One region of the Pectobacterium sp. 1950-15 genome, then DNA from elsewhere that is predicted to be linked to it. Evidence: predicted binding sites of a transcription regulator. Region 1 holds the regulator's gene; each other region holds the start of a gene.

What was found. Region 1 encodes sigma-54, which starts transcription at its own class of promoters, with help from an activator protein. Its sites were predicted from a motif close to GTTGGCACANNTTTCGCTNT; they were not measured.
Region 2: the regulator sigma-54 is predicted to act here: its motif matches at 3,353-3,372, upstream of glnK (P-II family nitrogen regulator).
Region 3: the regulator sigma-54 is predicted to act here: its motif matches at 3,082-3,101, upstream of norV (anaerobic nitric oxide reductase flavorubredoxin).
Region 4: the regulator sigma-54 is predicted to act here: its motif matches at 3,104-3,123, upstream of glnA (glutamate--ammonia ligase).

The regions. Positions count from the first base shown of each region.
Region 1 is NZ_JBBBQR010000002.1:365,125-371,146, reverse strand. Features, by position in the region: gene rnk (nucleoside diphosphate kinase regulator) at 1-208, opposite strand, end outside; gene npr (PTS phosphocarrier protein NPr) at 513-785, opposite strand; gene rapZ (RNase adapter RapZ) at 817-1,674, opposite strand; gene ptsN (PTS IIA-like nitrogen regulatory protein PtsN) at 1,835-2,308, opposite strand; gene hpf (ribosome hibernation promoting factor) at 2,405-2,692, opposite strand; gene rpoN (RNA polymerase factor sigma-54) at 2,716-4,149, opposite strand; gene lptB (LPS export ABC transporter ATP-binding protein) at 4,199-4,924, opposite strand; gene lptA (lipopolysaccharide ABC transporter substrate-binding protein LptA) at 4,928-5,500, opposite strand; gene lptC (LPS export ABC transporter periplasmic protein LptC) at 5,481-6,022, opposite strand, start outside.
Region 2 is NZ_JBBBQR010000005.1:250,121-256,142, reverse strand. Features, by position in the region: gene WCT94_RS08495 (SmdA family multidrug ABC transporter permease/ATP-binding protein) at 1-1,327, shown strand, start outside; gene WCT94_RS08490 (SmdB family multidrug efflux ABC transporter permease/ATP-binding protein) at 1,324-3,099, shown strand; gene glnK (P-II family nitrogen regulator) at 3,459-3,797, shown strand; gene amtB (ammonium transporter AmtB) at 3,835-5,121, shown strand; gene tesB (acyl-CoA thioesterase II) at 5,261-6,022, opposite strand, start outside.
Region 3 is NZ_JBBBQR010000001.1:274,672-280,693, forward strand. Features, by position in the region: gene fumA (class I fumarate hydratase FumA) at 1-1,230, shown strand, start outside; gene norR (nitric oxide reductase transcriptional regulator NorR) at 1,441-2,979, opposite strand; gene norV (anaerobic nitric oxide reductase flavorubredoxin) at 3,145-4,674, shown strand; gene norW (NADH:flavorubredoxin reductase NorW) at 4,685-5,833, shown strand; gene tehB (SAM-dependent methyltransferase TehB) at 5,935-6,022, shown strand, end outside.
Region 4 is NZ_JBBBQR010000009.1:200,814-206,835, reverse strand. Features, by position in the region: gene glnG (nitrogen regulation protein NR(I)) at 1-342, opposite strand, end outside; gene glnL (nitrogen regulation protein NR(II)) at 351-1,400, opposite strand; gene glnA (glutamate--ammonia ligase) at 1,616-3,025, opposite strand; gene typA (ribosome-dependent GTPase TypA) at 3,395-5,218, shown strand; gene yihX (glucose-1-phosphatase) at 5,379-5,990, shown strand.

The DNA.
Region 1 (6,022 bases):
CTTCGTTGGTATTCAGATCGCGGAAACGCACCCGACTATTCATGGTGACGACATGTGAGGGAATCGAGGCTGAAGGCAGAATTTCCGCCCGATCCAGCTCCTCATTCAACGCCTGTGCGATATCGCTGTCCGCAAAGGCGGGCTGCTCCAATAACATATCCAGACGTTCTGCATCCAATTCACTGATTGTCAGGTTAGGTTTCGTCATACTCCTCTCCAGTTGGTATTTTCAGATGATATAAAAATAACCCCCGCGCCCAAAGGAGCAGGGGTATAAGAAAATATTATGATTTATGTAGGTAGATAGTAGGAGGTTCGGAAGAGAAAGTGAAGCGATCCTTGTCACGAAGGCTGGCAGATACCCGTCATACTTCAAGCTGCTTGTGCGTTGGCTTCCCTTAAATACTCGGTCCGTCGTGGGCCTCGCCCTAAAGGGTCAACGCTGAGCGTTGTTCAAAACGCTAACGTTTTGTCACGCAACTCGAATTATTTATACCCTGCTAAGAAAATCGCTAGTCTTCGTCGAACCCGGCTTCGAACAGCCCGATGACGGCGGCAAGTGCCTGTTCTTCATCTGGGCCAGTGGCTTCTACTTCGATGAGGCGCCCTTTGGCGGAGTCCAGCATCAGCATGGCAATCACGCTGCTGGCTTCGGCTTCGGTGCCGCTGTCATTGCGCAGTATCACTTCTGCATCAAAGCTCTGCACCAGTTCGAACAGCTTCATGGCTGGGCGAGCGTGCATACCCAGCTTGTTTTTGATTTCAACCGTTTGCCGGACTGTCATGGGTTACCTGGCTGTATTGGGTTGCCGATGATTACGAGGGTTTACGCTTTTCCAGCGTACGGTGGCGCGACTGGACGTTCTTACCGCGTGAACGGAAGTAGTCTGCCAACTGCTCGGCGACGTAGACGGAACGGTGTTTACCGCCGGTACAGCCAATAGCGACAGTCAGATAGCTGCGGTTATTGGTTTCCAGCATCGGCAGCCACAGTTCCAGATAGCTGCGGGTCTGGTAGATGAAATTGTGAACTTCGGTATGCCTGTCGAGGAAGGACGCAACGGGCTTATCCAGACCGGTCATCGGGCGCAGTTTTGGATCCCAGTGCGGGTTCGGCAGGAAACGTACGTCAAAGACGTAATCCGCATCGATGGGGATGCCGTGCTTGAAGCCGAACGATTCGAACACCATCGTAAGCTCACGCTCCCGCTTGCCGAGCAGACGAGTACGCAGCATCTCGGCCAGCTCATGTACCGACATCTCGGAGGTATCGATAATCAGGTCGGCGCGTGAACGCAGTGGCTCCAGCAGATCGCTTTCTTCATCAATGGCGCTTTCCAGCGACAGATTCTTGCTGGAGAGCGGATGCAGGCGACGGGTATCGCTATAGCGGCGGATCAACGTATTGCGATCGGCATCCAGAAACAGCAATTGAGGCGAGAAGCTGGGTGGCAGTTGCTCCATGGCATGCTCGAAGATCTCTGGCGATTCCGGCATATTGCGCACGTCAATGCTGACTGCTGCGGAAATATTACGTGCCGCAAGCGTATTAGCCAGCTCTGGCAGTAAAACCACAGGCAGGTTATCTACGCAGTAGAACCCCATATCTTCCAGTGCGCGCAGGGCGACAGATTTCCCTGAACCTGAGCGACCACTGACAATCATCAGCACCATCTGACGACTCCCCTCTGGCAACGTGATGGCGAATTCTCATTGCCACTGTTTTTATAAAGTGATGTATAGCTAAAAAAATGACGGCTTCGCGCACGGATTGCAAGCATTCTCTGAACGTGACGCGAATCTCCTGCCATCGTGAGCATGACGATCGTCCGGCTTAACCAGCTTCCGTCATAATCTGGTACAGCTCTTCATCGCTTTGCGCCGCACGCAGGCGTCGGCAAACCGTTTTATCCGCCAGCCGCTTGGCAACAAGCGACAGGGTATGCAAATGGGTTTTACATTGTTCCGCCGGAACCAGCAAGGCAAAAAGCAGATCAACAGCCTGATTATCAATAGCATCGAAAGCGATCGGTTGCTCTAACTGGATGAAAACACCGATGGCGCCCAGCGCATTATCGTCCTCCAGCTTGCCGTGAGGAATGGCAATGCCGCCGCCGATTCCTGTGCTGCCCATCCGCTCCCGGGTCAGGATGGCATCAAAGATAATCTGCGAAGGAATGTTAAGCTGTCTGGCGGCCAGCTCACTGATAATTTCCAATGCCCGTTTCTTACTCTGGCAATGGACGGTGCTTCGGGTGCACTCAGGACGTAATACGGTGCTGAGTTGCAATACGGGATCGTGGTTCATTTTATTTTCACTTAACGACGCTTTCACTTCTGGTGATCCCGACCCATCCGATGGATGGGTCGAGTTTGTTCCTGTGCCAAACGGCAAAGGAGAAAATTAGTGCTGCTTGAGTTTATCTTTATGCTTATTGAGCTGTCTTGCCAGCTTATCAATCAATAAATCTATCGCGGCGTACATATCTTCCGCTTCTGAGGTTGCATGCAGCTCGCCACCATTAACGTGGAGCGTGGCCTCGGCAATTTGCTGAACTTTTTCCACTCTCAATACCACATTGACCTGATTAATCCGGTCAAAATACTGCTCTAATTTGGCAAACTTGCCATTCACAAAATCACGCAGCGGTTCAGTGATCTCGATGTGGTGTCCGGTAATGTTGAGCTGCATAGTGTCTTCCTTCTCTGTTGAGATCAAATCAGTTGTTTACGCTGATTTGATGGTGGGATAGATAAAGACTCTCGGTATTTTGCCACGGTACGACGCGCCACGATGATGCCCTGATCGGAGAGCAGCGCCGTAAGCTTGCTGTCGCTTAGTGGTTTGACGGGGTTTTCCGCCGCAATAAGCTTCTTGACCAGCGCGCGAATTGCCGTTGACGAGGCTTCTCCGCCGCTATCGGTATTCACATGGCTGGAGAAGAAATATTTTAGTTCAAAAATGCCGCGCGGGCTGTGCAGGAATTTCTGTGTCGTCACGCGTGAGATGGTGGATTCATGCATATCCACCGCCTGGGCGATATCTGCCAGTACCATGGGCTTCATGAATTCTTCACCCTGCTCGAAGAAATCCTGCTGCTGTTCGACGATGCAGCGGGTCACTTTCAGCAGCGTGTCATTACGACTTTCCAGACTCTTGATGAGCCAGCGCGCCTCTTGCAGATTACTGCGGATAAATTGCCCGTCACTGTCGTTGCGTGCGCTGTTGCCCAGCGCCGCATACTGCTGGTTAATCTGCAGGCGGGGAATGCTGTCGGTGTTCAGTTCAACGGCCCAGATGCCTTGAACTTTGCGTACCAGCACGTCAGGGATCACGTATTCGGATTCGCCGGTGTTGATCGACTGCCCTGGCCGTGGATCGAGTGATTGGATCAGCGCCAGCGCTTCTTTCAGCACGTCTTCTTTCAGGCGCGTGACGCGGATCAGGCTACGGAAATCATGATTGGCCAACAGATCGAGATGATCGCTGACGATCAGGCGGGCTTCGACCAGACGCGGTGTGCTGTCAGCAAACTGGGAAAGCTGCACCAGCAAACAATCGCGCAGATCGCGGGCGGCGACGCCAACAGGATCAAAGCGCTGCACGCGTTTAAGTACGGCTTCGACTTCTTCCAACGTCACATCGTCGTCGCCGATGCTGTCAAGAATGTCCTCTAGCGGCACGGTCAGGTAGCCGGTGTTGTCCACGGCATCGACGATAGAGGTCGCGATAGCTGCGTCGGTGTCTGAAAACGGTGTCAGCTCAACCTGCCACATCAGGTAATCCTGAAGCGTTTGCGTGGTTTCGCCTTGATAAATAGGCAGTTCTTCATCGCGATAATCGGTGCCGGTGCCCGACGGCGTGCCTGCGGAGTAGATCTCATCCCAGGTCGCGTCGAGCGGCAATTCTTCCGGCATGTCCCTTTGTTCAAGCGCTTCACCGGTATCTAGTGAATCGCTGTCTGCCTTTTCGAATGACTCGATTTCGTCGTGCTGATCCGTTTGTTCGAGCAACGGATTGCTTTCCAGCGCCTGCTGAATTTCCTGTTGCAATTCAAGCGTGGACAGTTGCAACAGGCGGATGGCCTGTTGGAGCTGTGGGGTCATGGCCAGTTGCTGGCTAAGCCTGAGTTGCAAACCTTGCTTCATAAATCGCGCTAACGTCCCATAAGTACTGCAAAGATAAAATATTACCCTATCAGAGTCGGAAGCCTTCGCCCAGATAGACGCGCTTCACCTGTTCATCGGCCAGAATATCGGTCGGTGAACCGTGGGCGATCAGGTTGCCCTGACTCACGATATAGGCTCGTTCACAGACATCAAGCGTTTCGCGGACGTTATGATCGGTAATCAACACGCCAAGTCCGCTGTCACGCAGATGCTCAATGATTTTTTTAATATCCAGTACGGAGATCGGGTCTACGCCCGCAAACGGTTCATCCAGCAGGATGAACTTCGGATTCGCCGCCAGCGCACGCGCAATCTCTACGCGGCGTCTTTCCCCACCGGACAGCGATTGTCCCAGACTATCGCGCAAATGAATAATATGGAATTCTTCCATTAGCTCATTGGCACGATCTTCCTGCTGCTCGGCCGTCAGATCTTTGCGGATCTGCAACACGGCCATCAGGTTGTCATAGACGCTTAAGCGACGAAAAATAGAGGCTTCCTGCGGCAGATAGCCGATGCCGCGCAGCGCACGTTCATGCAGAGGAAGCAGGCTGATGTCGTCGTCGTCAATGACAATACGCCCTTCATCACGGGGGACGATACCCACAACCATGTAGAACGTTGTCGTTTTGCCAGCACCGTTCGGCCCGAGTAGGCCGACGATTTCACCTGAATTGACGGTCAGGCTGACATTTTCGACAACCTTACGGCCTTTGTACGCCTTGGCCAGATTTTCTGCGGTTAATGTTGCCATAACTTACTCAGTGACCCGTGGTTGCGATTGTTGAGAACGAGAAGGCTGGCTCTTGTTCTCTTTCTCCTGAAGCTGAGAGGGAACCAACACCGTCGTCACGCGCTTTCCTTTTTCGCTGGTCGCTTCCATCTGCTGCTGTTTCACCAGGTAAGTGATGCGATCGCCTTTGACATTGCTGTCCTGCTGTTCCAGATAGGCATTGCCTGTCAGCACCAGAAAGTCTTTGGCCAGCTCGTAGCGGATTTTCTGCGCGTGACCTTTCACCGGTTTGCCGTTGTCCTGCATCTGATAGAACGTCACAGGATTACCGTAACCTTCCACCACTTCACTGCCTTGCGTGCCTTGTGGACGCGTCACGACGACTTTGTCGGCTTTCACTTCAATCGTCCCTTGCTTCACGACAACATTGCCGGTGAACGTCACCGTGTTGCCCTGCATGTCCAGAGACTGCTGTGCTGAATCAATGCGAATAGGTTGGTTGCTATCGCCCGTGACGGCAAAGGCGGAAACGCTGACGGCGAACAGCGAGCTGGCGATCAGGGTGTTACGCATCGGATTATTGGTTTTGGATTTCATAAGAGGTTTTTACCTTTTCGATCAACTCGGCCGTTTTGTTACGCAGATTTCCGCGCATTTTCATTCCGCTTGAGGTAAAGCTGGTCCCGTACAGGGTGACTTCATCATCGGATGAAACGTCCTGCGTCACCAGATTCACCTGGGCATTATTTGTTGTGATGCGCTGAAGCTGTGCGTCGTTCGTCAGGCTATTCACCTCGACGTGGCCGTACAGGTAGAGCATCTTGTCTTTTGTCAGTTTGGCGCGATCGGCGCGTACTGACCAGGTTGCCGTCCCCTGTTCGTTGAACAGCGTGGCAACGGGAGCGGTAAACCAACTCAACTGCTCGTCGTTGAAATACTCCGCTTTTTCCGAAATCAGTCGGTAGCTCAGCTTACCCGCAGGGCTGTATACCTGAGTGTTGGTCTTTTCGCTGGTATAAACCGGCACAGCAGGGTCGTTTGCATCCGGTGCTGCTACCGTGTTGTCATCCGCAATATTCCAGCCGATAAGGATAAGCACCAACAGGGCCAGAAAAGCGG
Region 2 (6,022 bases), on a different contig from region 1:
TGTGCTGGTTGTCATGTGTACTCAGATTAGCTGGGAACTGACCCTGCTGGCGCTGCTTCCGATGCCGGTCATGGCGATTTTTATCAAACGCTACGGTACCCAGTTGCATAACCGTTTTAAATCCGCACAGGCCGCGTTTTCTTCGCTTAACGATCAGGCGCAGGAAAGCTTGACCAGCATTCGCATGATTAAAGCTTTTGGGTTGGAAAACTATCAATCTGCGCGTTTTGCGCAGGTTGCGGCGGATGCCGGGGCCAAAAACATGCACGTCGCTCGAGTTGATGCCCGTTTCGACCCCACCATTTATATTGCCGTCGGACTGTCGAATTTGCTGGCGATTGGCGGTGGCAGTTGGATGGTGATTAACGGTTCGCTGACGTTAGGTTTGTTGACCAGCTTTGTCATGTATCTGGGATTGATGATATGGCCGATGCTGGCGCTGGCCTGGATGTTTAATATCGTTGAGCGTGGTAGCGCGGCATATAGCCGTATTCGTCAACTGCTTGCAGAAGAGCTCGTGGTGAAAGACGGCGAAGAATCATTGCCTGCCGAGCGGGGCGTATTGGCGGTGAATATCACCGCGTTTCGCTACCCGGATAATACCCGCGATGCCTTACAACACATTCAGTTTACGCTGGCTCCGGGCAATATGTTGGGATTATGTGGGCCGACGGGGTCGGGGAAAAGTACGCTGCTGGCGTTGATTCTGCGTCATTTCGATACCCAATCGGGAGAGATTCGTTATCACGATCGCCCATTGAATGCTATTCGGCTGGATGAACTACGAAGCCGTTTTGCCGTTGTCGGACAAATGCCTTTCTTGTTTTCGGACACGGTGGCGCAGAACATCGCACTGGGTCGACCTGATGCCACGCAACAAGAAATTGAACAGGCGGCAAGGCTTGCCAGCGTTCATGACGATATTCTGCGTTTGCCCCAGGGCTACCAGACTGAAGTTGGCGAGCGCGGAGTGATGTTATCTGGCGGTCAAAAACAGCGGATCGCGATTGCCCGTGCGCTGCTGCTTGATGCTGAAATTCTGGTGCTGGACGATGCGCTGTCTGCGGTGGATGGGCGAACGGAACATCAGATTTTGCAGAATCTTAAAACATGGGGCGAAAAACGGACGCTGATCATCAGCGCACATCGCCTGTCAGCCCTCACTGAAGCGAATGAAATTGTGGTGTTGCAGCAAGGACAAACGGTGCAGCGTGGCGCACACCGGACGCTGGCGGCAGAATCCGGTTGGTATCGGGATATGCACCGCTATCAACAGCTGGAGGCGGCGCTGGATGATGTACCGCTGGTGGAAGGAACGAAAAAATGAATAGCCCTCAACAGTTTTGGCCAACCCTAAAACGCCTGTTGGCCTATGGTTCACCCTGGCGGAAACCGCTGATGTTAGGTGTGCTGATGTTGTGGGTTGCTGCTGCCGCAGAAGTTTCTGGGCCTATATTGGTGAGTTATTTTATTGATGATCTGGTGGCCAAAGGCGAATTCCCGCTGGCGATTGCAGCGGGCCTGGCGATGGCTTATATCCTGCTGCAAGTTCTGGCGGCACTGCTGCACTATTTTCAGACGCTGTTGTTTAACCGCGTTGCGGTCGGTGTCGTCCAGCAACTGCGCATTGATGTGATGGATGCGGCTTTGCGCCAGCCGTTGAGCACATTCGATACGCAACCTGTTGGGCAACTGATTTCACGCGTCACCAATGACACCGAGGTCGTTAAAGATCTGTACGTTATGGTGGTATCAACGGTATTACGCAGTGCGGCGCTGGTTGGTGCAATGCTGGTGGCGATGTTCAGCCTGAGCTGGCAGATGGCGCTGATTGCGCTGATGATTTTCCCTGCGGTCGCGGTGGTCATGGCGCTGTACCATCGTTTCAGTACGCCGATTGTGCGCAAGGTGCGAAGCTATCTGGCCGACATTAATGATGGTTTCAACGAAGTGATTAATGGCATGGGCGTCATTCAGCAGTTTCGCCAGCAGGCCCGTTTTGGCAAGAAACTGGGGGCTTCCAGTCACGCGCATTATGCAGCGAGAATGAAGGCGTTGCGTCTGGAAGGCTTCCTGCTACGGCCGCTGCTGAGCCTGTTTGCCGCGATGGTGCTCTGTGGTTTGTTGATCCAATTTGGTTTCAGCTCGATAGGGTCGGTTGGCGTCGGGGTCTTGTATGCGTTTATCAACTATTTGGGCCGTCTGAATGAACCGTTGATTGAACTGACAACCCAGCAGTCCATGTTGCAGCAGGCGGTCGTTGCCGGCGAGCGTATCTTTGAACTGATGGATGGTACAAAGCAGGGCTACGGCGATGACGAGCGTCCTCTGGCTACCGGGCGCGTCGATATTGATGATGTCTCTTTCTCGTATGGCACAGAAAAGCGTGTACTACAGCATATTTCTCTGACGATACCAGAGCGCGGGTTCGTCGCGCTGGTCGGGCATACGGGCAGCGGAAAAAGTACCCTGGCCAGTTTGCTTATGGGGTATTACACGCCGGATGAAGGAGAAATTCGGCTTGATGGTCGGCCACTCTCTACGCTCTCTCATGCGGTATTGCGCCAAAATGTGGCAATGGTGCAGCAGGATCCGGTTGTGCTGGCGGAGTCCATGTTTGTGAACGTGACGCTGGGGCGCGATATCAGCGAAGAGGCCGTCTGGCGCGTGCTGGAAGTGGTACAACTTGCTGAGCTGGTTCGGGATTTCCCGGAAGGATTGCATACGCGTATTGGTGAGCAAGGGAACAATCTGTCTACCGGACAAAAACAGCTGCTAGCGATTGCGCGAGTACTGGTGCAAACGCCTAAAATCCTGATTCTCGATGAAGCGACGGCAAATATTGACTCGGGTACGGAGCAAGCAGTGCAAAAGGCGTTGCGTATCATCAGGGAACAGACAACCTTGATTATCATCGCGCACCGGCTTTCCACCATTGTGGAGGCTGACACGATCATGGTGCTCCATCATGGGCAAACCGTCGAAAGGGGAACGCATGAGCAACTGCTGCAACAGCAGGGGCGCTATTATCAGATGTATCAATTGCAGCTGGCCGGAGAGGATCTTGCGGCCACCAGCACCGAACCTTGCGTTGTCTGACGCGATGAGCTGTTATTCTGTGGTCTGCACCGCCTGGAGTGGTGCAGACTGACAGTCTGCTCATGGCTTCGCACCATCAGTAAGCATCGTGATTCCGGTTTTTACCCGCACTGCACTGAAAACACCCCTTGCGCACTAAAATAGTGCAATTCTTGCCCAGTTCTTCCTGCATTTCTTTCCCGTTGTGTTTGCTTTTTGTCCTTTCTCATCGTGAAACGCGTTCTCTTTCCTGATTTATGCCAGATAAATCATTTATGGCACACCCTTTGCTTTAGTTATGACGTAGACCTACTTCATAGAGCGCATAATCGAACAAGTGACGGGCGAAAGCCTGAACGTAATGGCTAGGGGGAAGACAAATGAAACTGGTTACTGTGGTTATAAAACCATTCAAGCTGGAAGATGTACGTGAAGCGTTATCTTCTGTCGGCATCCAGGGGCTCACCGTCACTGAGGTGAAAGGATTTGGTCGTCAGAAAGGGCACGCGGAACTCTACCGTGGCGCAGAATACAGCGTTAACTTTTTACCCAAGGTAAAAATTGATATCGCGATTGCTGATGACCAACTGGACGAAGTGATCGATGTTATCAGTAAAGCCGCGTACACCGGAAAAATTGGTGACGGCAAAATTTTTGTCGCCGAGCTGCAAAGGGTTATCCGTATTCGTACGGGTGAAACTGACGAAGCTGCACTTTAACAACACCTAACGTAGATACGTAAATAGGGATGGAAAAATGAAAAAATTACTCTCTTCATTAGGTCTCGGTGTGGCGGCATTACTCCCGTCCTGGGCAATGGCTGCGACACCGACGATTGATAAAGCGGATAACGCTTTTATTATGATTTGTACCGCACTGGTACTCTTTATGACTATACCGGGCATTGCACTGTTTTATGGCGGTCTGATCCGTTCTAAGAACGTTCTGTCCATGATGACGCAGGTGAGCGTAACGTTCGCGATGGTCTGTATCCTGTGGGTGGTTTACGGGTATAGCCTGGCCTTCAGCGAAGGTAACGCTTTCTTCGGTGGTTTCAGCACGTTTATGCTGAAAGGCATCGGAATTGAATCCATTAGCGGTACCTTCTATCAGTTCGTGCACGTGGCGTATCAGGCTTCCTTTGCTTGTATCACCGTTGCGCTGATTGTTGGTGCGATTGCTGAGCGTATCCGCTTCTCTGCTGTGCTGATTTTCGTTGCGCTGTGGCTGACGTTCTCCTACCTGCCGATGACGCACATGGTGTGGGGCGGCGGTTATCTGGCTGCGGATGGCGCGCTGGACTTCGCTGGTGGTACGGTGGTTCACATCAACGCCGCAGTGGCTGGGTTGGTTGGTGCTTACCTGCTGGGCAAACGTGCTGGTTTTGGCAAAGAAGCCTTCAAACCGCATAACCTGCCGATGGTATTTATCGGTACAGCGATTCTGTATATCGGCTGGTTTGGCTTTAACGCGGGTTCCGCCGGTGCCGCGAACGGTATTGCTGCTCTGGCCTTCCTGAACACGGTTGTTGCTACTGCCGCTGCGATTCTGGCATGGGTTGGCGGTGAGTGGATGGTTCGTGGTAAGCCATCTCTGCTGGGCGCGTGCTCTGGTTGTATCGCCGGTCTGGTGGCAATCACGCCAGCGGCGGGTACAGTTGGCGTGGGTGGCGCACTGATCATCGGTCTGGCTGGCGGCGTTGCAGGCCTGTGGGGCGTAACCGTACTGAAAAGATGGCTGCGTGTGGATGACCCGTGTGATGTGTTCGGTGTTCACGGCGTGTGCGGTATCGTTGGCTGTATCCTGACTGGCGTATTCTCTTCGGCTTCACTGGGCGGTACTGGCTATGCAGAAGGCGTGACGATGGCACATCAGGTTTGGGTTCAGTTGTTCAGCGTCATTGTTTGTCTGGTGTGGTCCGGCGTGGTGGCATTCGTTGCCTTCAAAGTAGCAGATATGATTGTCGGCCTGCGTGTGCCTGAAGATCAAGAGCGCGAAGGTCTGGACGTCAACAGCCATGGCGAGAGCGCTTACAACCAATAAGAGCGCCTACATCAATTAGTAAGAATGCTCAAATACAGTAAACAGGCGTGGGGGAAACTCCACGCCTGTTTTATTACCCGTCTTAAACCCTCTCCTTTGGAGGTGGTTCTTTTACTTTACGCGGCTGCCGTAAGGTTTATTACTGGCGGCGGCGCATGACGCCTTCCTGCACGCTGGATGCAACCAACACACCTTCCCGAGTATAGAATTGCCCACGAACGAAGCCACGAGCACCGGATGCGGACGTACTTTCCACGGTGTATAACAGCCAGTCATCCAACCGGAAATCACGGTGGAACCACATTGAGTGATCGATTGTGGCGACCTGCATACCCGGTTCTAAAAAGCCAACGCCATGAGGCTGCAAAGCCGTGAGTAGGAAATTGCAGTCAGACGTATAGCCAAGCAGGTATTGGTGAATACGCTTGTCGTCCGGCAGCGGGCCGCTGGCACGGCACCAGACGTGCCGCACTGGTTCGTCGACTTCGCCTTTCAGTGGGTTATGGAATTTAACCGGGCGCATCTCAATCGGGCTGGCCTGAATAAACTTATCGCGAAAGCGGGGCGGCAGGAGATGCTGCATGTCTTGTGCGATTTCCTGCTCGGATTTTAGCGCTTCTGGCGGTGCAACATCTGGCATCACATTCTGGTGTTCAAACCCTTCTTCATGGCTTTGGAATGACGCCGTCATATAAAAAATAGGGCGGCCATTCTGGATGGCACTGACGCGTCTGGCGCTGAAACTGTTGCCATCGCGCAGGTTTTCAACGTCATAAATAATCGGTTTCTGGCTGTCACCAGGCAGCAAAAAGTAGCTGTGGAAAGAGTGAATGTTACGTTCGACGGGAACGGTCTGTTTGGCGGCCGACATGGCCTGACCTACGACTTGCCCGCCAAAGAC
Region 3 (6,022 bases), on a different contig from region 1:
TTCATTGAAGACAACCTGCGCTACTCACAGAACGCCGCGCTGGACATGTACAAAGAGGTTAACACCGGCACCAATCTGCCTGCGCAGATTGACCTCTACAGTACCGAAGGCGAAGACTATAAATTCCTGTTTGTCACCAAAGGTGGTGGTTCTGCCAACAAGACTTATCTGTATCAGGAAACCAAAGCGCTGTTGACGCCGGGTAAGCTGAAAAGCTTCCTGATCGAGAAAATGCGCTCGCTGGGCACCGCGGCCTGTCCGCCGTACCACATCGCGTTTGTGATTGGTGGCACCTCGGCAGAAACCACGCTGAAAACCGTTAAACTGGCATCGACCAAGTACTACGACGAACTGCCGACCGAAGGCAATGAGCACGGTCAGGCGTTTCGTGATGTCGCGCTGGAGCAGGAAATTCTGGAAGCCGCGCGCGATCTGGGTCTGGGCGCGCAGTTCGGCGGTAAATATTTTGCGCACGACGTGCGGATTATCCGCCTGCCGCGCCACGGCGCATCGTGCCCTGTCGGTATGGGCGTGTCCTGTTCTGCTGACCGTAACATCAAAGGCAAGATCAACCGCAAGGGAGTCTGGCTGGAGCAGTTAGAGCAGAATCCGGGTAAATATATCCCTGAACATCTGCGTGAAACGGGCGAAGGCGATGCGGTTAAAATCGACCTGAACCGTCCGATGGCCGAGATCCTGAAGACGCTGTCGCAGTATCCGGTATCCACCCGTCTTTCCCTGACCGGCACCATCATCGTGGGCCGTGACATTGCTCACGCCAAGCTGAAAGAGCGTCTGGATAACGGCGAAGGCCTGCCGCAGTACATCAAAGATCACCCGATTTACTACGCGGGTCCGGCGAAAACGCCAGAAGGTTATCCGTCCGGCTCGTTAGGTCCTACCACCGCTGGCCGTATGGATTCCTATGTCGATTTACTGCAGGCCAACGGCGGCAGCATGATCATGCTGGCAAAAGGCAACCGTAGCCAGCAGGTGACCGACGCGTGCCATAAACACGGCGGTTTCTACCTCGGCAGCATCGGCGGCCCGGCAGCGATTCTGGCACAGAACAGCATCAAGAGCCTGACCTGTGTGGAATACCCGGAGCTGGGAATGGAAGCCATCTGGAAAATCGAAGTTGAAGATTTCCCAGCCTTTATTCTGGTCGATGATAAAGGCAACGATTTCTTCCAGGTGATTCAGAGCGCCAAGTGCGTGAAATGCGGTTAACTCACTTCTGCTGTGATTAGAGGTTAGCCACTAACGCCAGCCGAGCGGGAGTAACGGATAGATCGTAAAGTCGCTGTAAACACGTCCATGTGCGCTCGGCTTGCGCCATCCATGGCGCAAACGCTTTACTCTTCTATTCCGTTACTCCCGTTTTCGTTCGGTAAATAGGTTTGTCTACGGTCTACAGCGCCCCGATTTTCGGGGCGTTTTTTATTTGATGCCCAGCCGCTTCGCCAGACGGTGTAGGTTGCCGCTGTCTATTTCCAGTTCTCTCGCGCAGGATGACCAGTTGCCCTCATGACGCGCCAGCGTGTGTTGGATGATCCGACGCTGATAGTCGTCCGTTGCCTCTCGCAAGCCGCCGCTGATGAAGTAATCCGGTGCGCTGCCGATAGCACTCGGTGCTCCTGCGGGGGTATGAACGGGCTGGGCGGAAAGTTCAAGATTGAAATGCTCAGGGCCTAACAGCACCTCACCCGATTCCTGCCCTGCTCTCGCCAGCACGGTGGCGCGGTAAATGGCGTGCTCCAGCTCGCGCACGTTTCCCGGCCAGTCGTATCGTTCCAGCAGCGCGCCCGCATCTGCCGTCAACGCAAGGCGCGCCAGCCCCAGCTGCACACGGCTGCGCTCACAGAAGAACCCCGCCAACAGCGCCACATCTTGATGACGCTCGCGCAGCGGCGGTACGGATAGCGGGAACACGCTCAGGCGGTGGAACAAGTCAGCACGGAAAGCACCATCCAGCACCGCCTGCCGCAGATCGCGGTTGGTCGCCGCCAGCACGCGCACGTTCACTTTCAGGCTGTTGTCATCCCCCACGCGCTGGAGATCGCCATACTGCAATACGCGCAGCAGCTTCGCCTGTAGCGTCAGCGACAGTTCGCCAATCTCATCCAGAAACAGCGTGCCGTTATCCGCCATTTCAAACTTACCGGTGCGGTGATGGATTGCACCAGTAAATGCGCCCTTCACATGACCAAACAGTTCACTCTCTGCGACCGATTCCGGCAGCGCGGCGCAGTTCAGGTACACCAGAGGATGAATTGCCCGACTGGAACCGCGATGAATCGCGCGCGCCACCAGCTCTTTACCAACGCCAGTTTCTCCCATAATCAGCACGTTCAGATCGGAGCCCGCGACGATATCGACCTCTTTCTTTAGCCGCAACATCGGCTCCGACAACCCCACCATTTCCTCCACGCTTTCCGCCGCAGGACTTTCGGCACGCACTGGCGCGGGCAACTGCCGCTCAAGACGCTCCATCAGCAACGCGTTACTCAGCGCCGCCGCCGCCATCGCCCCCACCAGCCGCAGTTCTTCATCGCTAAAATGGTCGAACTGGCAGGGATCCATACCGTCCACGGTCAGCGCCCCGATCAGGTTCTGATTGGCAAACAGCGGCAGGCCGACGCAGGCATGCACCTTAAGATCTTCCTGACTGGGAATCAGGCCGTCATAGGGGTCGGGAAGCTGGCTATCCGCCGGAAAGCGCACTACGTCGCCCGCACGGGCAATCGCCTCCAGACGGGGATGATCGGACAGGCGAAAGCGTCGCCCCAGCACGTCCGGTGCCAGACCGTCGATGGCCAGCGGGCGGAACAGCTGATTTTCGTAACGCAGCAGCGCCGAGGCATCACAGCGCAGCAGTTGGCGCAGGCTGTTAATCAAGCGCTGAAAACGATCCTGATTTGATAGCCCCATTTGCAGCTCGATAGCAATACGGGCAAGGGCGTTAATAGAAAGTGTCATGGTGTGTCCTAATGACAGAACCTGTGTCATTAGGACAATAGATAAAGCATGTCATTTTGACAATCATTATTTATTAAACTGTTATAAATCAATATATTAAAAATTGGCACGCTTTCTGCAATCTCTACAGCATATTTCCGTATACGACTATTGAGGTTTCAGAACATGGCAATTCACGTTAAGAACAATATCCACTGGGTTGGACAACGCGACTGGGAAGTGCGTGATTTTCACGGCACCGAATACAAGACGCTGCAAGGCAGCAGCTACAACAGTTATCTGATCCGCGAAGAAAAAACCGTGCTGATCGATACCGTCGATCACAAATTCAGCCGCGATTTTGTGCAGAACCTGATGGCAGAAGTGGATCTGAACACGATTGACTACATCGTGATCAACCACGCCGAAGAGGATCACGCCGGCGCGCTGAGCGAGCTGATGGCGCGTATTCCCAACACGCCAATTTACTGTACCCACAATGCGATCGACTCCATTACCGGTCACCATCACCACCCTGAGTGGAATTTCCACACGGTCAAAACCGGCGACACGCTGGATATCGGCAACGGCAAGCAGTTGATCTTTATCGAAACGCCGATGCTGCACTGGCCGGACAGTATGATGACCTACATGACCGAAGATGCCGTGTTGTTCAGTAACGATGCGTTCGGCCAGCACTACTGCGATGAGCATCTGTTCAATGACGAAGTGGATCAGACGGAACTGTTCGAGCAGTGCCAGCGCTATTTCGCCAACATTCTGACGCCATTCAGCCGCTTAGTGACCGCCAAGATCCACGAAGTGCTGGGCTTCAACCTGCCGCTGTCGATGGTCGCGACCTCACACGGCGTGGTATGGCGTGACGATCCTGCCCAGATCATCCATCTGTATCTGAAATGGGCGGACAGCTATCAGGAAGATCGCATCACACTGTTTTACGACACCATGTCCAACAACACCCGCATGATGGCCGACGCCATCGCGCAAGGCATCAACGATGTCGACCCCGGCGTCGCGGTGAAAATCTATAACGTCGCCCGTCACGACAAGAACGAAATCCTGACGCAGGTCTTCCGCTCGAAAGGCGTGCTCGTCGGTTCATCCACTATGAATAACGTGATGATGCCGAAGGTTGCCGCCATGCTGGAAGAGATCACTGGCTTGCGTTTCCAAAACAAAAAAGCCTCAGCATTTGGCAGCTACGGCTGGAACGGCGGCGCGGTCGATCGCATTCAAACCCGTTTGATGGACGCCGGTTTTGAAACCACGCTGGCGCTGAAAACCAAGTGGCGTCCTGACGGTTCCGCGCTGGAAATTTGCCGCGAGCACGGCCGCGAAATTGCTCGTCAGTGGGCGCTGCATCCGCTGGATGATACGCCAGCCCGTCGCGTCATTTCGCCCGTAAAACAGACTGCTGCGGCACCGCAAACCGCCACCGCCCCGCAGAATGTGAGCGCCCCCGCCGAGAGCGCCTGTGGTTGCAGTGAAGCCGCAGCGCCGCAGTCCGCAGCACAGCCAGCGGTGCAGTCAGAAAGCGGCTGTATGCAGTGCAGCGTCTGCCAGTGGATCTACGATCCGGCACTTGGTGAACCGATGCAGGATGTGACGCCCGGCACCATGTGGTCAGATGTACCAGACAGCTTCCTCTGCCCGGAATGCGGGTTGGGCAAAGACGTTTTCAATCCGATTCGCTAAGGAGAGGATGATGAAAGATATCGTGATTATTGGCGCGGGCTTTGCCGCCCGCCAGCTTATTCGACAGATCCGCAAGCTGGATGCGCACTGCCCTATCCGCCTGATCACCGCCGACAGCGGCGATGAGTATAACAAGCCGGATCTAAGCCATGTGATCAGCCTGCAACAGCACGCCGACGATCTGACCAAGATGCAGGCGACCGCATTTGCCGAAGAAAACCGCATTGCGCTGCTGCCGAATACGTGCGTCACCGCCATTGACCGCCATGCACAACAGGTCATCTGCGGCACGGATCGCTACGATTACCACAAGCTGGTGTTCGCGACCGGTGCCAGTGCGATGGTGCCGCCGATTCCGGGGTGCGAACATATGTTGACGCTCAATAGCCAGCAGGAATATCGCGCCCATGAAGGCCGCCTCTGGCAGGCCAAACGCGTACTGGTGCTCGGTGCTGGACTCATTGGTACCGAACTGGCGATGGATCTGGGACGCGCAGAAAAACAGGTCACGCTGGTTGACTGCGCCAGCAGCATTCTGCCCGCGTTGATGCCGCCCGAAGTCAGCGCGCGCCTGCAATTCACGCTGACGCAGCAAGGGGTTTCACTGCGGCTGAATACAACCCTACAGCAGTTGGAGAAAACCGAAACTGGCGTGCTGGCCACATTTACCGATGGCCGAACCGTCGACGTGGATGAAGTCATCTCCGCTATCGGCTTGCAGGCCAACACGCAGCTGGCGAAAGCGGCGGGGTTAACGGTGCAGAAAGGCATTCAGACCAATGTGCAGTTACAAACCAGCGATCCACAGATTTACGCGCTGGGCGACTGCGCAGAGATTGGCGGCAAGCTCCTGCCCTTCCTGCAGCCCATTCAGCTCAGCGCGATTACGCTGGCGAAAAACCTGCTGGGAGCCAGTGAGGCGCTGACGCTGCCGCCGATGCTGGTTAAAATCAAAACACCGCTGTTTCCTTTACAGATGGCAGGTGATACCACGAGTGGCGGCCTGCACTGGCAGCAGGAATGGAACGAGCAGGGGATGGTAGCGAAAGCGCTGGATGGTCAGCAGGTACTACGCGCCTTTGTGGTCGGCGGTGAACGCATGAAAGAGGCATTTCCGCTGCTGCGACAGCTTTCCACTGTAAGTTCAACCACGGCCTGACACAGCAAAATAAATAATGCATTTAAAATACATATTTCTGGTCAGCCTGCGTGCGGATTAATAGAATACGGCCATCGCTTTTGGAATTTACAGAGGTAAACATGCAAGATCTCATTTGTTATAAGAAGATGCCGCAGTGGAACAGCCAGACGCTGCCTGCCGCGTTTCAGGAAAAGCACAACACGCAGG
Region 4 (6,022 bases), on a different contig from region 1:
CAGCGCAACGGCTTCATCAATATCGAACGGCTTCGGCAAATAGTCGAACGCACCCTGTTGATAAGCACTGACGGCGGCATCCAAATCGGAATGCGCCGTCATAATGATGACCGGGAGCATCGGGTGGCGCTGCTTGATTTGCTGTAAGAGCGCTAATCCATCCATCCCCGGCATGCGGATGTCGGACAGCAAAACGTCGGGGGTTTGTGTCGCCAGCGCATGCAATACCTGATTTCCGTTCTCAAACGTCGCGCAGGTTAAACCCGCACCAGCAAGCGCGCGCTCAAGCACCCAACGGATGGAGCTATCGTCATCGACAATCCAGACTATCCCTCGTTGCATTGTGAACCTCACTGGCGAATGGGCAGGTAAACCGAGAATTCGGTATGTCCTGGCCAACTGTTAAATTCAATTTTACCGGAGTGCTGGTCGATAAGACTGCGGGCGATGGAAAGCCCTAAACCGGTTCCCCCTTCGCGCCCGCTTACCATCGGGTAAAACAGGGTGTCTTGTAGTTGAGCGGGTACGCCGGGGCCGTCATCTTCTACGTCAATACGGGCGGCGAGGCGATAACGCACGCCGTGTAACGTGAGCTGAAAAGCTGTGCGGGTACGTATCGTAATCGTCCCGCCTTCCTCACCCAGCGCCTGTAGCGCATTACGGGTAATATTCAGCAGTACCTGTTCAATCTGGTCAGGGTCGTGCGTCAGCTCTGGCAGACTGGGGTCATAGTCTTTCACCAGCGTCACGTTATCTGGCTTTTCCAGTGAAACGAGCTGGCAAACGCGTTCGGCGACCTGATGAATGCTTTGTGTGACGTGCAGGCCGGGCTGCTGTGGCCCGAGCAGGCGATCGACCAGATTACGCAGGCGATCCGCTTGTTCGATGATGACCTTGGTATATTCTGTCAACGCCGGATCGGGCAAGGCTTTCGCGAGCAGCTGTGCGGCTCCACGTAATCCGCCAAGCGGATTTTTTATCTCATGCGCTAAGCCCCGGACTAAATCACGGGCGGCCTGCTGCTGTGCATGTTGAAGCTGTTCCTGGCTGAGGCGGCGCTGGTTATCCATCGGCGCCATTTCCAGTAGGATAAAATCGTTTTGTACCCGCTGAGCGGTGAGCGACATGATGTGCGCTTTACCATCCACAACGAGGGTGACTTCGTTATCCGTAAAACCTTGCCCTGAATCCAGACTTTCACGCAGTAAATCGATATTCAGAGAAAAGTATCCCAGCAAATCGGGCAGCGGTGTGCCGGATAATTTACGCGAGCTTTGTGCCAGTAATTGCTGTGCTGCCGGGTTGGAATAGTGAATCGCTAGATCGTTATCCAGCAATAAGATGCTGTTTATCAGAGAATTTAGGATCTGCCCAGCATCGGGCAGCGTGCCTGTTGCCATAACGCAGACTCCCGCACCGTCGTGGTGCATTGTAGTGTGAATGATGGATGTTACGTCGCAACGGCCAATGCCGATGGTGAAAAAAGCCCATCCGAAGATGGGCTGAAGCGTTTCCACGGCAACAAAAACAAAATTATTAGTATTCTGTTGTTTATCGGTCATGGTCGGGTATCAGCACACCCAACCACACCGAAGTAGATTAAACGCTGTCGTTATTAAACGCTGTAGTACAGTTCGAACTCAACTGGGTGCGGCGTCATGCGAACGCGGTCAATCTCAGATTTACGCAGTTCGATATACGCTTCGATAGCGTCGTCGGTGAACACGCCACCACGGGTCAGGAACTCGCGGTCTTCGTTCAGTGCAGCCAAGGCCTCGTCCAGAGAACCTGCAACTTTTGGAATCTCTGCTTCTTCTTCCGGCGGCAGGTCGTACAGGTTTTTGTCCATCGCATCGCCAGGGTGAATTTTGTTGATGATACCGTCAAGGCCGGCCATCAGCAGTGCGGCGAAGCACAGGTATGGGTTCGCTGCTGGATCCGGGAAGCGCGCTTCGATACGACGTGCTTTCGGGCTGGCAACCACTGGGATACGGATTGAAGCAGAACGGTTACGGGCAGAGTAAGCCAGCATAACTGGGGCTTCGTAGCCTGGGACCAGACGCTTGTAGGAGTTGGTGGTTGGGTTCGCCAGGGCGTTGATAGCTTTAGCGTGCTTGATAACACCGCCGATGTAGAACAGAGCCAGTTCAGACAGGCCGCCGTATTTGTCGCCAGCGAACAGGTTAGTACCGTCTTTGGACAGAGACATGTGGCAGTGCATACCAGAACCGTTATCACCGAACATAGGTTTTGGCATGAAGGTCGCAGTTTTACCGTAAGCGTGAGCTACGTTATGCACGACATATTTGTAGATCTGAATTTCGTCAGCTTTTTTGGTCATAGTGTTGAAGCGGGTAGCCACTTCGTTCTGACCAGCAGTTGCCACTTCGTGGTGGTGAGCTTCAACAACCAGGCCCATTTGCTCCATGGTCAAACACATAGCAGAACGGATGTCCTGTGCTGAGTCGACAGGTGGAACTGGGAAGTAGCCGCCTTTCAGACCTGGACGGTGACCTTTGTTACCGCCTTCGTATTCTTTACCGGAGTTCCAGTAAGCTTCGACGTCGTCGATCGCAACGTGAGAACCGGAAGTGCTGCTGCCGAAACGGATGTCATCGAACAGGAAGAATTCTGGCTCTGGCCCGAACAGTACGGTGTCGGCAATGCCAGAAGAGCGCAGGAAATCTTCCGCACGTTTCGCGATAGAACGCGGGTCGCGGTCATAACCTTGCATCGTGCCTGGCTCGAGGATGTCACAACGAATGATCAGCGTAGAATCTTCGAAGAACGGATCGATCATCGCGGTGCTGGCATCGGGCATCAGAACCATGTCTGACTCGTTGATACCTTTCCAGCCGCCAATCGAGGAACCATCAAACATTTTACCTTCTTCGAAGAAGTCGGCATTGACTTGATGAGCCGGAATGGTGACGTGCTGCTCTTTACCTTTAGTATCCGTGAAGCGTAAATCAACAAACTTCACTTCGTGCTCATTCAGCATCGTCAAAACATGTTCTGCGGACATACTTGGTTCTCCCGATTGGTCATTTATCGTCGTGGAACGAATATCGTTGTGGATTGATGTTGTTGCCGTGAGTAGACTAAAGCTAAAAGTGTGCCAACTTTTTAAATGTGTGCAATGTGTTGCTACTTGGGGCTTTCTCACGGAAATCCACTGCACCATTATAGTCTAAAGCACCAAAATGGTGCTCCATATGTGAATTATTGCACTTATTTAGTGCATTCGTGTTCGCTTGTAGCGCTTTTGCACCGTGAAAGGGATCACAAAGCAGGCAGCTCTAGGTTGTTTATCATAGATGCTTGTGATCTTGTTTAGTCCCTCGATTAATACGTGTACAATAGCGCGCTATTTCTAAATGCCTGAGGCAAAGCTGTGATCGAAAATTTGCGTAACATCGCCATTATTGCGCACGTTGACCATGGGAAAACCACCCTGGTTGACAAGCTGTTGCAACAATCCGGAACGTTCGGTGAACGTGTCGAAGCAACCGAGCGTGTAATGGACTCCAACGATTTGGAGAAAGAGCGTGGAATTACCATCCTCGCAAAAAATACCGCCATTAATTGGAAAGACTACCGCATTAACATCGTAGATACCCCGGGACACGCCGACTTCGGCGGCGAGGTTGAGCGTGTAATGTCGATGGTTGACTCGGTACTGCTGGTTGTTGATGCGATGGATGGCCCGATGCCGCAAACGCGTTTCGTGACCAAAAAAGCATTTGCCAACGGTCTGAAACCTATTGTGGTTATCAACAAAGTTGACCGTCCTGGCGCGCGTCCTGACTGGGTTGTCGATCAGGTATTCGACCTGTTCGTGAACCTGGATGCGACTGACGAGCAGTTGGATTTCCCGATCATTTATGCTTCTGCGCTGAATGGTATCGCGGGTCTCGACCATACCGACATGGCGGAAGATATGACCCCGCTGTATCAGGCGATTGTCGATCACGTGTCTCCTCCTCAGGTTGAGATGGATGCGCCGTTCCAGATGCAGATCTCTCAGCTGGACTACAACAACTATGTTGGCGTTATCGGTATCGGCCGTATCAAGCGCGGTAAAGTTAAGCCTAACCAACAAGTGACTATTGTTGATAGCGAAGGCAAAACCCGTAACGGTAAAGTCGGTAAAGTTCTGACTCACCTGGGTCTGGAGCGTATCGACGCGGCTGAAGCGGAAGCAGGCGATATCATCGCGATCACTGGTCTGGGCGAGCTGAACATTTCCGACACCATCTGCGATCCGCAGAATGTCGAAGCGCTGCCAGCACTGAGCGTCGATGAACCTACCGTTACCATGTTCTTCAACGTCAATACTTCACCATTCTGCGGTAAAGAAGGTAAGTATGTTACGTCGCGCCAGATTCTGGAGCGTCTGAACAAAGAGCTGGTACACAACGTTGCCCTGCGCGTTGACGAAACCGAAGATGCCGATGCGTTCCGCGTTTCTGGCCGTGGTGAATTGCACCTGTCGGTTCTGATCGAAAACATGCGTCGTGAAGGTTTTGAACTGGCTGTATCACGTCCGAAAGTTATCAACCGCGTTATCGACGGCCGTAACCAAGAGCCGTTTGAAAACGTGACGCTGGACATCGAAGAACAGCACCAGGGTTCAGTCATGCAAGCCATGGGTGAGCGTAAAGGTGATGTGAAAGACATGATTCCAGATGGCAAGGGTCGTATCCGTCTGGATTACCTGATTCCTGCTCGTGGTCTGATCGGTTTCCGTACCGAATTCATGACCATGACGTCTGGTACAGGTCTGCTGTACTCCACGTTCAGCCACTACGATGACGTGCGTCCGGGTGAAATCGGCCAGCGTCAGAACGGCGTACTGATCTCTAACGGTCAGGGTAAAGCCGTCGCGTTTGCGCTGTTCAGCCTGCAAGATCGCGGTAAGCTGTTCCTCGGACACGGTGCAGAAGTGTATGAAGGCCAGATCATCGGTATTCACTCACGTTCTAACGATCTGACAGTAAACTGTCTGACCGGTAAGAAACTGACCAACATGCGTGCATCAGGTACTGACGAAGCAACCACGCTGGTTCCGGCGATCAAAATGTCTCTGGAACAAGCGCTGGAGTTCATTGATGACGACGAACTGGTTGAAGTTACGCCACAGTCTATCCGTATTCGTAAGCGTCACCTGACCGAAAACGATCGTAAACGCGCTAGCCGCGGCAGCAAAGACGTCTAATTTCAGACGGATTTGTATGTTACGCAACAGGGCACCTTCGGGTGCCCTGAATTTTATGCGCTTTCTTCCACTTTAACCTTTCCTTATATTTCCTCCCTGTTCAGTTTCGCCATTTCCCGCTACAGTGAAAATCCTACGATTACGTCAGGAGGTGGCTGCCATGCTGTATATCTTTGATTTGGGTAATGTCGTCATCGATATTGATTTCAAAAGAGTATTAGGCGTCTGGAGTAATCTGAGCAGTGCGCCACTCGCGACGTTGCAAGAACGTTTCGTCATGGGCGAAGCGTTTGAACAGCATGAGCGGGGCGAGATCAGCGATGAGGAATTTGCGACCAGGCTGTGTCAGGAAATGGGCATCGCCCTGAGCTTCGAGCAATTCACCGCTGGCTGGCTGGCTATTTTTGTGGCGTTGCGCCCTGAGGTTATCGACATCATGCAGCGCCTGCGTCAAGAAGGACACCGCGTGGTGATTTTGTCGAATACTAATCGCCTCCATTGTTCACACTGGCCGGCATTGTTCCCGGAAGTGGGGGCAGCGGCTGACAGGGTCTATCTGTCACAAGACATTGGATTACGTAAGCCAGAATTGGCGATTTATCAGTATGTCCTGACGCAGGAAGGCGTTACGCCAGCGCAGGCTGTCTTTTTTGACGATAATGCCGCGAACGTCGATGCCGCACAGAGTTTGGGCATTCACAGCATTCTGGTGACCGATCGTCAGGTGGTGCCGGATTTTTTTGCCATGCAGGCAACGACAGCTAAAGCATGATTTATATCGCAGGGGCGGACACGGCCTCTATT